Regions from separate parts of the Peribacillus sp. FSL E2-0159 genome, predicted to be linked through region 3. Evidence: riboswitches for the same ligand, from Rfam matches in the RefSeq annotation. Region 3 holds a riboswitch; each other region holds the start of a gene.

Region 1 (4,796 bases), 2.2 Mb from region 3:
CCGATCAAACTTCATGCTGCAACGGAGGATAAGGATATTTCTTTAAGGACGTTGCATAAGGAATGTCATTCACCGATTAAATACGAAAAGGTTTGTCCGGTATGCCAGAAAGAAGTGGGGAAGGATGATATAGTCCGCGCTTTTGAGTATACAAAGGGAAAATTTGTTGTATTGGAAGACAATGAACTAGAACAACTGAAAAAACAAAACGAAGAAAAAGCCGTGGAAATCGTGGATTTCGTTAAAATTGAAGAAATAGATCCCATTTATTTTAACCGGAGTTATTACATGTCCCCTAATGACGGAGGGATCAAAGCTTATTCCCTTTTGAGGCAGGCCCTCAAGGAGTCGAATAAGGCAGGGTTAGCGAAAATCATCATTCGCTCTAAAGAACAAATGGCGGTAATACGAGTGGTTGATAATACCTTGGTGATGGAAACGATTCATTATCCGGATGAAGTCCGCTCCACAGCGGATGTTCCGAATATCCCTGCCAATGATACCATTGTAAAAAAAGAAATCGATACTGCCGTATTATTGATAGATCAATTAACGACTACTTTCGATCCGACAAAATACACCGATGACTATCGAACCGCGTTACTTGAATTGATTGAATCAAAGAAAACGGGACAGACGACGATTACAGCCAAAACAAAAGAACCAGTTTCCAACAATGTAACCGATTTAATGGAGGCATTACAGGCATCCATTGACCGTACGAAACATGATGAACCGGAAAAGAAAAAGACAACCCGAAAGAAAGCGGCACCGAAAAAAAAGAAACAAGCTTAAACAGGAAGCTGAGCGGAAGACGCATGATGTCGCTCGGCTTTCTGTCTGTTTTAGAACGGTGTCTTGCTTTCTAATAAGGTAATGAACGTGACTAACAGGGAGAGAATTACATAGGGAAGGTAATTACAAATAGGTAGGTGGATCACGATGTAAGGGATTGAATGGAATTAAAAGAAAATGATGGATGGAAATGATGGCAAAAAAATTCGCTCCCTAAAGAGCGACAATGAGGAATTCAATCGTGAAAATCAACATATAGGCGAACGGTTGTAGTTTTCGACTATATATTGTGTTCATATTCTACCATATTTAATTCTGAAATAGCAACAAAATTACTGAAACTAACCTATGAATTTTTCTGGAAATCAATGATATTTTGCCCACTTAACGGCTCATGTGGCTTTTGCATAGTCAGATTTGCTATATTCTTATAAAAAACTACAGAATAAAATGGATTTTTAGTATAATTTATACATATAGGTTGATATAAATTAATTATGAATGGAAGATGCAAAATGGAAAATGGAATAATTAAATCACTTCATGCCGGGAAGCCGAAACATGAAATTTTTTCGAATATCGATATCTTTTCAGCCATGGATAAACAAGCAAAGGATAATGTGACAGTGACTAAATCCGGCATAATTGGTGATGGGGTAGGTAATGTAAAGTTCCATGGAGGTCCTGATCGGGCTTTGTGCTTTTACCCCATTGAGCATTATTCATTATGGAATGAAAAATTCTCTAAAAAGCTGGATATCCCTGCATTCGGTGAAAATTTAACCATAGCGGGGATGAGGGAAGAAACAACGTATATCGGCGATATTTATCAAATAGGCAATGTGATTGTTCAAATTAACCAGGGGAGGATACCTTGTTCGACCATTTCCCAATTCAATCAAGAACCTAAATTTTTGGAACTCGTGCTGAAAACGAGTTTTACTGGTTATTTTGCAAGAATACTTCAAGAAGGAACGATAAATAAACAAAACGAGATCGTGCTAATAGATCGCTTGCAAGAAAAAATTTCAGTTCATTATGCAGCAGAGGTAATCCTTCATAAACGAGATGGCCTTGAAGGAGCAAACGCTTTACTTACACTAGACTCGTTAGCGGAAGACTGGAAACAGAGGATCTTGAAGAGGGTTCAAGCTGCAAAAGATTGAATGATTTTTGCAAAAGTGAAAAAAATGTCGATCAGGTATTGAAATTGACAGATTATTAATGTAAATTAAGTATAATCAAATTTTGAAATCTTGTGAAAATTATATAAATGGATCTTATCGAGAGAGGTGGAGGGACTGGCCCGAAGAAACCTCAGCAACCAGCTTAGGCAAAGGTGCTAAATCCAGCAAGCAGAGCTTGATAGATGAGGAGAATGTTTCAATAAACCTTCTTCTTTGAGAAGGTTTTTTTTCCTTTTCTCTCATACTCTTAAAATACGGCAAAAACAGGATTGTTTTTGAGAGAGGGTGTAATGATGAATTTTCGTAAAGAAGTGAAAGAAAGAATGCTGGTTGGGGAAGGGGCAATGGGGACCTTACTGTACTCTAATGGCATCGATCAATGTTATGAGGAATTAAACTGCACGAACCCAGATCAAATAGAGTCCATCCATCGTGCTTATCTGGAAGCTGGGGCAGATATCCTTCAATCGAATACATACGGAGCCAATTTCAACAAATTGAAACGGCATGGACTTGAAGATGAAGTAAGCAGAATCAATCGCCAGGGAGTCATTCTTGCTAAAAAAGCTGCAAAAGGAAAGGCATATGTCTTCGGTACCATAGGGGCACAGCGGAGTATCAGGAAATCGGATTTAAGCTTGGAAGAGATAAAACGGGGTTTTCGTGAACAGCTATACAGTCTGTTGATGGAAAACCCTGATGGGATTCTCTTGGAAACATTTTATGACCTGGAAGAACTGGAAACCGTCTTGCAAATCGTTAAAAATGAAACCGGACTGCCGATCATCGCAAATGTTTCAATGCATGAACTAGGCAATCTTCAAAATGGAATTCATTTAAATGAAGCCTTTCAAAAACTCGAGCAATTGGGTGCTGATGTTGTTGGGGTGAATTGCCGTCTCGGTCCACATCATATGATTCGAGCCTTGGAAGAAGTGAGTTTGCCAAAGCAAGCATCGATTGCCATATATCCTAATGCCAGCCTCCCAGATTATGTGGATGGAAGGCTCGTTTATAAAGCTGTGCCGGAATATTTCGGTTCAAGTGCCCTGGAACTTCGTGAGCAAGGTGCTGCGATCATAGGAGGGTGCTGTGGAACGACTCCCCTGCATATACAAGCTATAAAGAATGCGATTGGAAGTTTGTCTCCCGTGAAAGAGAAATTTACGAAATCCCGCCAAATAGAAATAATTGAAGTGAACGACAGAGAATTGGAACTTCCCCTTTACGAAAAGGCCAAAACAGAAAGGACGATTCTTGTTGAACTTGATCCACCGAAAAAGCTGGGAATAGAGAGCTTCATGACTGGTGCTGAGGTTTTGAAAAAAGCAGGGGTCGATTCCATTACATTAGCGGATAATTCACTTGCTTCACCAAGGATATCGAATGATGCACTTGCTAATTTACTGAAGAACCAATTGAATATAAAGCCGATGGTGCATATAACATGCCGTGATCGAAATTTGATTGGCCTGCAGTCACATTTAATGGGTCTGCAGACGGTGGGGCTGAACGAAATATTGATCATCACCGGAGACCCTTCAAAAATTGGGGACTTCCCGGGTGCCACTTCGGTTTATGATTTATCTTCCTTTGACCTAATAAGCATGGTCAAACAATTTAATGAAGGTCTTTCCTATTCCGGTCAAAGTTTGGGCCAACGGGCCAATTTTAAAATTGCAGCAGCTTTTAATCCCAATGTGAAATATCTGGATAAAGCCGTACTGAGAATGGAAAAGAAGATTGCCTGTGGTGCTCAATCCTTTTTGACACAGCCAATTTATTCGGTGGAGCAGATCGAAGAAGTATATGAGGCTACAAAACATTTAGATACCCCGATTTTCATCGGTATCATGCCTTTGACAAGCACAAGGAATGCCGAATTCATCCATAATGAGATCCCAGGAATCAAATTGCCTGATAATGTTAGAAGGGCAATGGCTTTAGCCGGGGATGACCCTGTAAAGTCAAGGATTGAAGGCGTTAATATCGCACGAGAGCTAGTGGACGCTGCAAGGGAAAAATTCAAGGGCATATATTTAATCACTCCGTTCCTTCGCTATGAAATGACGGCGGAACTTACCAAATATATTAGAAAAGTCGATAGTAAACATACATCAGAGGTGGCAGTTCATGAATAAAAAAGCGATTCAAGATCAGTTAAATTCTAAGATTCTCCTTCTTGACGGGGCGATGGGAACCATGCTTCAAGCTGAGAATTTGACAGCAGAGGATTTTGGAGGGGAACAATTCGAGGGCTGCAATGAATATTTATCATTGACGCAACCAGAAATCATCCAATCCATCCATGAAAAATATTTAGCAGCGGGTGCAGATATCATAGAAACAAATACCTTCGGAGCGACCAGCATCGTTCTTGAGGAATACCAAATAAGCACGATCGCCTACAAGCTTAATAAAATTTCAGCTGAGCTTGCCGTTAAAGCATGTGAAAAATATTCCAATGATGAATGGCCAAGATATGTAGCTGGTTCAATGGGTCCCACTACAAAAACGCTTTCCGTAACAGGAGGGACGACTTTTGATATTTTAACCGATTCTTATGAAGAACAGGCACTGGGTCTCTTGGATGGCGGGGTAGACTTGCTATTGGTGGAAACCTGTCAGGATATGCTTAATGTCAAGGCTGCCTTTTCTGGAATCAAAGCTGCATTCGCTAAAACAGGAAAAGATGTGCCAGTCATCATTTCAGGAACAATCGAACCGATGGGCACGACACTTGCTGGACAGTCCATAGAAGCTTTTTATTTATCAGTAGAACATATGAAGCCCGTTGCTGTCGGCCTTAATTGT
Region 2 (4,796 bases), 2.3 Mb from region 3:
AAGGCTCATGATATAGAAAAATCATCTCACATGCTATATTATCTTTCAACAAGCTATATAGTTAAAGATGCAAATCATGCTTTAGAATTATTAAATAAACTAGATAATTATCAGATGGGATCAGAAGGAAAATTCCTTTTAAATTACAAGAAGTCTCTAGAAAAGTATACTAAGGTTAAAAAATTTGAAAATATAAATGACTTGGTAGAATACATTCCTGATAATGTATTAATGAACTGGATAGTACAAGATGGAATTAAAACATCCCAATCTTCAGATGATATTTCTAAACTTAAAGAATTGAGTAAACATTTAAATGAATGATTTAAATTCATTTTTAAAAAGCATTACAATTAGTTTTGTAATTAGTTTATTAGTTTTGGTTATTTTGATAAGTATTTATCATATATTATCAAAAAATAATAAAACGGTTGCACTGTTAAAAAGTGAAGAACACCAGTTATTTGAAGAAGTGAAAATTTTCAATTCAAAAAATACTGAATTGAATAAACTAATTATTAATGAGATAACGAATCTTAATATAGAGTTATCTAATATTTTTGGACCGATAGATGCAAATGTTGAACTAAATATAGTGATATTTGAGCAATTAGAGGAATTACAAAAGTATGGGGAATTAGAAAATATTGGAGCTTTTTTTGATTATAATTCTAATTTAATTGCCTTGGTATCACCCGATACCCTTGATAGAGAAGCAGATGAGTGGTTCTTTAGAAAAGATTTACGTCACGAGTATACACATTATTTTTTGGCTAAATACCTTAATGAAAATAAAATTAAAGATGTTCCGAAATGGTTTGATGAAGGATTAGCCGAGTACGTTGCAGTTACCATGGATGGAGTTGAGGCTACCGACCCATTAAATGAAGTAATTAATTTTGAATTGTTGAAGAGTAGGGAAGATTGGGCAAAGCAAAGAAGAAAACATAAAGAGTTATATGCTCAATCTCATTATGGAATTAGATATATTATTGAAAAAAATGATTTGGATATATTTAAGGAAATAATAGATGATAGCTATAATTTAGGTTTTTCAAAATCTTTCAAAAGGCATACTAACATAGAGATTAATGAATTACATAAGCTCATCAATTGAAGGTTTACAGGTGTTGAAAAAGGAGGACAAGATGAATGGAATCTTCGTTGTTAAAAGAGCATTTGTATCAGCTCGAGGAGAAATTGTTAAAATCTGAAGTCCGTACATCTCCAGAAGAGCTTTCATTATTATTGAAGGATGATTTCTTTGAGTTCGGCAGTTCGGGTAACATATGGTCTAAAAGTGATTTTTTTGGGCAAGGGGGAGCCGGAGCGGTGAAAATGACACTAAGTCAATTTGATATGCATCCATTGTCTGATGATACCGTGTTAACCACGTACCGGATTTTTGATGAAGATAAAGTGGAACATACCCTAAGGAGTTCAATCTGGAAATGTACGAATGGAAGATGGCAAATGTTTTTTCATCAAGGCACAAAAACGAAAGGTCCTCTTTAAGCCTATTATTTATGAAAAAGAAAATAGTAAAATATCATAAAAGAGCGTAAGAAATGAGTTTTGTATACTTAAAAATTATTTCACTAAAATGATAGGGGTGGATGAAGTTGATCTTTCGGACCATTGATACGGACAAAGATAAAGATATTATCGTTAAATTTAGGAAAGATTCTTTTGTTGTAAGTTTTGGATCTGAAGATGGTTTTGGAGATGAAAATACATATCTGCAACGTATGAAAGAACGGGTCTGCAAATTTCCGGAAGGACAAGTGATCATTGAAAAGGACCAAGAACCGATTGGACAAATGGAACTTCAAATTAGGGCATATGAAGAAACCGAGATTGGCTATGTGAATCTTTTTTATCTTATTCCCGATTACCGCAGTAAAGGCCTTGGCAAGGAATTGGTTCGCTACGCAGAAAACTTTTTTAGGCAATTCAATGTATCCGAATATCATTTAAGGGTTTCTCCTGATAATCATAGGGCGATTCGTTTATATACGAGTTCAGGCATGGTGAAGATATGCGAAGAAAATGAAACATACCCTGTATGGAGATTGAGTAAATCATTATAAAATAGAAATATAAATTATATTAATATAATTAAAAAGTGTCAATTCACTATACTGTGAAAATATTTAGAGCGATGAAAAATATGGTTGACTTTAGAGAAAATTGAATATATAGTGAAGGACATAATTAAATATAACGTTAATTCTTATCAAGAGATGTGGAGGGACTTGGCCCTATGATACCTCGGCAGCGGGTTTTTACTTTTGTAAAAATACTGTGCTAATTCCAACGGACGAAAGTTTGAAAGATAAGAAGGAGCTTTTCTTAGATAATTAATTTAAGAGTTTACTCTTTTTTATGTCTAAAAGAGGCCTCTTCTGTCTGATGACGGAAGAGGCCTCTTTTGTTTATTCAAAATGTATATGGTTATGTGGAGATTGGGTGCAGTTACTCATGAGTTTCGCGCACTTACTCGTAAGTTTCGAGAATTTAACCCTATCATTAAACTTTGCAAAGCTCTTCTCTCTGGATAATGAATTCGTACAAATAAACAGCATGGGGGGAGATTGGATGATTGAGTTTCAAAATGTTAAAAAGGTTTATCAAACAAAGAAACAGACTGTCGAGGCTTTGAAGGGAATAAATTTGACAGTGGAAAAGGGGGATATATTCGGTGTAGTCGGTTATAGCGGGGCCGGGAAGAGTACGTTGATCAGATTGGTCAATTTGCTTGAACATCCTTCAGATGGTTCGGTGATTGTTGGGGGCAAGGATTTAACCAAATTGAACCCGAAGGAATTACGGGCAGAAAAGAAAAAAATAGGGATGATCTTTCAGCATTTCAATTTGCTAAATTCAAAGACTGTTTTTGATAATATTGCCATGCCGCTGGTTTTGTCGGGAACTCCGGGTAATGAAATAAAAAAGCGGGTAGGCGAGCTGTTGGAGTTCGTTGGCTTATCAAGCAAAGCAAAGAGTTATCCGGAACAATTATCCGGCGGTCAAAAGCAACGGATCGGCATTGCGAGAGCATTGGCAACCAATCCATCGATCTTATTGTGTGATGAAGCTACATCGGCATTGGATCCACAAACAACGAGTGCAGTTCTGCAGCTCTTAAAAAAAATTAATAAAGAATACAATATTACCATTCTCCTAATCACACATGAGATGTCTGTCATTAGGGAAATTTGCAATAAGGTAGCGGTCATGGAGGGCGGATGCGTCGTTGAACAAGGTTCGGTTTTCGAAGTTTTTGCCAAACCGCAAACGGATATTGCAAAAAACTTCGTGAGAACGGTCATACATGATGAGATTCCACAAAGTTTCTTAAAAGGCATAGGGTCCCATATCCCGATTATTTGGAAAATTAATTTTATTGGGACTACTTCGGGTACACCTTTACTTTCAACCATCTCGAAGAAATATGATGTTCATTTAAGTGTATTATCAGCCAATATTTCTGAAATTCAGGAAACGCCTTTTGGGAATTTGATCATCGAAGTGACAGGGAACAAAAATGAGGTGGACAAGGCTTATCAATATATTAAAGATGAGGGGATTCTCGTCCAGGAGGTGCAGATAAATGGGTAATACGCTTTGGGGAATGGAAATAACGGCAGACCAGCTGTCGACAGCTTTCGGTGACACACTTTATATGGTAGCCATCTCATTGGTATTTTCCGGATTGATTGGGCTTCCGCTCGGTATCCTGCTTGTCATTACAAGAAAGGGTCACATCCTGGAGAATAAATGGATCTTTAATGTATTGAACCCGGTCATCAATATATTGCGGTCGGTTCCTTTCATCATCTTGCTTGTAGCACTTATTCCGTTTACCAGAATGATTGTCGGCAGTGCGATTGGAACGAATGCGGCCATTGTTCCGCTAATCTTTTACGCGGCTCCTTATATTGCCCGGCTTGTGGAGAACTCCCTGTTGGAAGTGGACAAAGGGATCATCGAGGCAGCTCAGGCGATGGGGGCGACGACATGGCAAATCATTTATCGCTTTTTGATTCCCGAGGGACTTAGTTCGTTGATCCTTACATTTACAACAGCGACAATCGGGCTTGTTGGATCTACGGCCATGGCAGGTGCCGTCGGTGCAGGCGGGGTCGGAGATCTAGCCTTGGCTTACGGTTATCAAAGGTTCGATACGATGACGATGATCGTCACAGTGGCGGCGCTCGTGATCATCGTTCAATTACTGCAATCCACCGGGAATTTTGTTTCAAGAAAAATCAGAAGAAGATAAAAATAACAGGAGGTAGGAGAAATGAAGAAAATCTTATTAACGATCATGGTATTGGCATTGGCCATCGTGGCTGCAGCATGCGGGAACGAAGAGGGTGCATCAGGCGGTTCGGATGATGTGAAAACAGTGAAAGTCGGTGTCAGCAGCGGGGATACGAGAACATGGGAATACATTGTCGATTTGGCTAAAGAGGAAGGGCTTAATATCGAATTGGTCACTTTCAATGATTATATCCAACCGAACCTTGCGTTAAGTGAAGGCGAAATTGATGCAAATTCATTCCAAACGGTCGCTTACTTCGATGAATTCGTTCAAGATCAAAATCTGAAATTAGAGGCTATCGGATCGACTGTCATTGCACCTATGGGCCTTTATTCAAAAAAACATAAAGATCTTAAGGATCTTCCAGATGGCGCTACGATAGCCGTTCCGAATGAAGCAACAAACTTTGGCCGTGCATTACTCCTTCTTCAAGAAGCTGGATTGATTACATTGAAAGAGGAATTCAATG
Region 3 (4,796 bases):
CATTCCTGATGAAAAAGCAAAGCCATGGGTGCCGTCCTCAAGTTCGGCAATGATGTCTTCAAGTGCCTCGCGAGTTGGGTTCCCGCTTCTGCTGTAATCATATTTGCCGAATTGATCGATATCGGATTGATGGAAAGTCGATGCGTGCTGAATGGGGACGCTCACGCCGCCCGTTGCCGGATCGAATTTATGTTGATTATGAAGTAATTTGGTTTCAAAGCTAAAATCATGATCTGTCATCGTAGTGCCTCCCTTTTTACCTGTGCGAATGCTTGCTGTAAGTCACCAATCAAATCATCGCTATCCTCGATGCCAACGGAGAAGCGGAGCAGGCGATTACAAACACCATTTGCCGTTCTGACTTCAAGCGGAATATCGGCATGTGTTTGTGTGGCAGGATAGGTGATGAAGCTTTCAACCCCTCCAAGGCTTTCTGCAAAAGAGATTAATGAGAGCGATTGTAAAAATGGGTTGACCGCCGCTTCATTAATGATACGGAATGAAATCATGCCGCCTCTGCCGGGATACAATACGTCCGTAACACAATCATGCTCCGATAAGTAATCTACAAGTATCTTGGCATTCTTTTCATGACGCTCCATCCGCAACGCCAGGGTTTTCATTCCGCGCATCAACAGCCAAGAATCAAATGGGCTCAAGACAGCTCCGGTACCATTGTGATGGAAGGCAAGTGCATCACATAATTCAGCGCCGCTAGCAACGATCAGTCCGGCGAGCACATCATTATGACCACCGAGATACTTGGTTGCACTGTGAATCACAATATCCGCTCCAAGCAGGATGGGTTGTTGAATTAGAGGCGTGTAAAAAGTGTTATCAACGATTAACAATAAATTATATCGTTTGGCCAATGCGGCAACGGCGCTAATGTCCGTTTGCTGCATAAGAGGGTTAGTGGGAGTTTCGATGAAGATGGCTTTCGTGTGAGGAGTGATGGCTTTTTCGATATCCTCCAAACAACAAGTGTTTACATAGTCACACTGCAACCCCCATTTTTTAAAACCTTGTTCTAACAGACGATATGTACCGCCATAAAGATCTTCGCTGACAATCCATGCATCACCAGATTTAAAAAGGGCGAGTATAGTGGAAATGGCGGCCATTCCTGAACTGCAGGCATAACCTTGGTCGCCTTTTTCCAGATCGGCGATGGATCGCTCCAATAGTTGGCGTGTAGGATTACCTGTCCTTGTGTAGTCGAATCCCGTCGATTGGCCAATTCCTTCGTGACGAAAAGCTGTTGAAAAGTATACCGGCGGATTGACTGTTCCTGTCGCCGTTTCGCTGCGATTTCCTAATTGAGCAAGATATGTTTCAGTTTTGTACATGGTTTTCACTGCTCCTTTGCGTTATATAAAATAAAAAAAAGTCTTCTTTAAGAAGAAGACTTTGATTAAGTAGGGACGAGTCATTCTTCTTATCTTCCAAGTTCACAAACTTGTGGAATTAGCACCTTTTCATTGGTTTGAAACAAATGAAGGTTGCTGAGGTGTCATCGGGCCATTCCCTCTACCTCTCTCGATAAGAGTTTAGATTATTCGATTTCTTTTGAATTTACTATATATACAAAATACTGTCAAGAACATTTTGGGTGGATAATGCTTTGATGTTCATGACTAGGTCAATTGGAGCCTAGCGGTGTCAACACTTTATGTGTCTAAAAAAAATATCCGGATTTTCATATAAACAGGAAGGATTATGGATTTTTTCAGAAAAATGGGAAGGGTCAGCCGGATATTTTTGCTTTAAAATAATAAAGTTTGTACAATGTATGGAGAGAAAGAATAATACGACATTATTCATTTCATATGCAAAAGGTCTTCAATGAATAGTGCAAACATAGGAGGAGAACACATGGAATACAGAATCGAACGAGATACGATGGGTGAAGTGAAAGTTCCTGCTGATAAATATTGGGGAGCACAAACTGAGAGAAGCCGTAACAATTTCAAAATCGGTAACGAAAAAATGCCGATTGAATTAGTTCGTGCATTTGCATACGTTAAACAAGCTGCGGCAAAGGTGAACTATGATCTTGGTGATCTTTCGGAAGTCAAAAAGAATGCCATCGTCAAGATTTGCGGCGAAATCCTTGAAGGCACACTTGATGAACATTTCCCGCTTGTAGTTTGGCAAACGGGAAGCGGCACGCAGAGTAATATGAACGTGAATGAAGTGGTCGCTAACAAAGGGAATGAATGGTTGAAAGAAAATGGTGAATCGGAAACCCTTCATCCGAATGATGATGTTAACAAGGCACAAAGCTCCAATGATACTTTCCCGACCGCCATGCATATTGCTGCCTTTATGGAAGTCGCTGAAAAATTGGTCCCTGCCATCAAAGCTCTTCGTGATACATTCGATACAAAAGAAAAAGAATTTTGGGATGTCGTGAAAATTGGCCGGACACATCTTCAAGATGCTACACCATTAACATTAGGACAAGAAATTTCCGGTTGGAAAGCGATGCTCGACAAAGATCTAGTGATGATTGAGGAAAGCAGCCAAAAATTATTGAACCTTGCACTAGGCGGAACGGCTGTAGGAACCGGAATCAATACAAAAAAAGAATTCCCGGGACTTTCTGCCAAACAAATTGCAGCGGATACAGGATATCCTTTTGTCACATCTGATAATAAGTTCCATGCATTGACAAGCCATAACGAAATCGTCTACGCACATGGTGCTTTAAAAGCATTGGCAGCCGATTTAATGAAAATTGCGAACGATGTCAGATGGCTGGCAAGTGGTCCTAGAAGCGGAATCGGCGAAATAGCCATTCCGGAAAACGAGCCAGGCAGCTCCATCATGCCAGGTAAAGTCAATCCAACACAAAGTGAAGCGCTTACCATGATTGCAACACAAATCGTGGGTAACGATGCTACAATTGGCTTTGCAGCTAGCCAAGGTAACTTTGAATTGAATGTATTTAAACCAGTCATCATCTATAACTTCCTGCAAACGGTCAAATTATTGACGGAAGGCATTCATTCATTCAACAATAATTGTGCGGTTGGCATCACTGCAAATGAAGATAAAATCAAAGAAAATGTAGAACGTTCCCTTATGTTGGTAACAGCCTTGAACCCGCATATTGGTTATGAAAAAGCAGCCAAGATCGCAAAAACAGCATTCAAGGACAACTCTACGTTAAAAGAAGCGGCGTTGAAATTGGAATTCCTGACGGAAGATGAATTCAAAGCATGGGTAGATCCTGCTAACATGGTTAATAAATAATTGCATAGAAGTGCCCTCCCTCTGGTATTAGGGAGGGTGTTTCCATGTGTTAAAATAATGGAATCAACAAATACTGAGATCATAAGTATCGGGAACAGGAGGAAAAATAATGTCTTTATGCCCGCTTTGCAACGGTCTAAGAAAAATTCATGTGAATTGCCCGGAATGCGGCAGTGATCTTGATGATAAAGGGAAATTCATGGACTACGCTGATGATTACAGTGCTTACATGGATATCGACATACTTAAAGAAAACGACGGATATCCTCAATCCCTTCAAAAAGGCCAATGCCCGCATCTCATGAAATGCTCTGAATGCGGACATGATGAAGTGGTATTGGTCCAGGAATAAATCTACCCCTTATTTGAATAAACGAAAAAGACCCATTCATGAACGGGTCTTTTTACGTTTAATTGGCAGGTAACTTCATGTTTTCCTGCATCTGTTCATCTTCTTCAACTAAAATGCGATGTTCAGTCCCTTTATCAAAAAAGTGTGCTTTATTCATGTCGAGGGCAAGTTCTATGTTTTCGCCTGCCTGGATAATATTCTTGGCATCGACTCGTGCGACGAAGTCCTGCCCCTCTAACGTGGAGTAGAGCATGATCTCCGCGCCCATGAGTTCGGCTACATCAATTTGGGTCGTGAATGTAGTGTTAGGGGACTCCGTGAAGCTAGTTCCTTCATTATGGAAATCCTCCGGACGGATGCCAAGGATTAAATCCTTTCCGATATATCCTTGATCACGCAGCATTTTCATCTTCAATTCAGGTATTTCAAGCGTTTGTTCGCCTATTTTAATTGTGCCTTCTTTTAATGTTCCGGAAAAGAAGTTCATGGCAGGCGATCCGATAAAACCGCCGACAAAGACGTTTATGGGTTTCTCGTATACGTCTTTTGGGGCACCGACCTGTTGGATGATTCCATCTTTCATTACAACAAGACGTGTCGCCATGGTCATTGCCTCTGTTTGGTCATGCGTGACATATATTGTCGTGGTGTCGAGCCGTTTATGTAGTTTAGCGATTTCTGCGCGCATTTGAACCCGTAGCTTTGCATCGAGATTGGATAATGGCTCATCCATCAAGAAAACCTTTGCGTCCCTTACAATTGCACGGCCAAGTGCCACACGCTGGCGCTGACCTCCTGAAAGGGCTTTAGGTTTCCTGTTTAGCAGCTCTTCAAGTCCGAGAATCCTTGCCGCTTCATTGACCCTTTGCTTGATTTCCGCTTTTGGCGTTTTCCTGAGCTTTAAGCCAAATGCCATATTGTCATATACGGACATATGAGGATATAAGGCATAGTTCTGGAAAACCATCGCAATATCACGATCTTTAGGGGGGACATCATTGACTCGCTTCCCGTCAATGTATAAATCCCCTTGGGAAATGTCTTCCAGTCCGGCAATCATCCTTAATGTCGTCGATTTGCCGCAACCAGAAGGTCCCACAAAGACTATGAATTCCTTATCGGCAACACGAAGGTTGAAGTCTTTAACAGCCGTAACCTTTTTATCATAAATCTTAAATATATGATC

Evidence for each region. A riboswitch is a leader RNA that binds a small molecule or an ion and turns the genes downstream of it on or off. The one in region 3 is predicted to bind S-adenosylmethionine.
Region 1: another riboswitch for S-adenosylmethionine. It lies ahead of NYE63_RS16850 (bifunctional homocysteine S-methyltransferase/methylenetetrahydrofolate reductase); the one in region 3 lies ahead of NYE63_RS06110 (methionine biosynthesis PLP-dependent protein).
Region 2: another riboswitch for S-adenosylmethionine. It lies ahead of NYE63_RS23260 (methionine ABC transporter ATP-binding protein); the one in region 3 lies ahead of NYE63_RS06110 (methionine biosynthesis PLP-dependent protein).

The regions. Positions count from the first base shown of each region.
Region 1 is NZ_CP152053.1:3,467,395-3,472,190, reverse strand. Features, by position in the region: gene NYE63_RS16860 (Ku protein) at 1-795, shown strand, start outside; gene NYE63_RS16855 (MOSC domain-containing protein) at 1,311-1,961, shown strand; SAM riboswitch class I at 2,073-2,171, shown strand; gene NYE63_RS16850 (bifunctional homocysteine S-methyltransferase/methylenetetrahydrofolate reductase) at 2,276-4,123, shown strand; gene metH (methionine synthase) at 4,116-4,796, shown strand, end outside.
Region 2 is NZ_CP152053.1:4,765,985-4,770,780, reverse strand. Features, by position in the region: gene NYE63_RS23280 (hypothetical protein) at 1-324, shown strand, start outside; gene NYE63_RS23275 (collagenase) at 317-1,117, shown strand; gene NYE63_RS23270 (DUF4440 domain-containing protein) at 1,153-1,515, shown strand; gene NYE63_RS23265 (GNAT family N-acetyltransferase) at 1,617-2,090, shown strand; SAM riboswitch class I at 2,231-2,342, shown strand; gene NYE63_RS23260 (methionine ABC transporter ATP-binding protein) at 2,599-3,621, shown strand; gene NYE63_RS23255 (methionine ABC transporter permease) at 3,635-4,285, shown strand; gene NYE63_RS23250 (MetQ/NlpA family ABC transporter substrate-binding protein) at 4,307-4,796, shown strand, end outside.
Region 3 is NZ_CP152053.1:1,231,640-1,236,435, forward strand. Features, by position in the region: gene metC (cystathionine beta-lyase) at 1-240, opposite strand, end outside; gene NYE63_RS06110 (methionine biosynthesis PLP-dependent protein) at 237-1,349, opposite strand; SAM riboswitch class I at 1,436-1,549, opposite strand; gene fumC (class II fumarate hydratase) at 1,876-3,258, shown strand; gene NYE63_RS06120 (hypothetical protein) at 3,368-3,610, shown strand; gene ugpC (sn-glycerol-3-phosphate ABC transporter ATP-binding protein UgpC) at 3,669-4,796, opposite strand, start outside.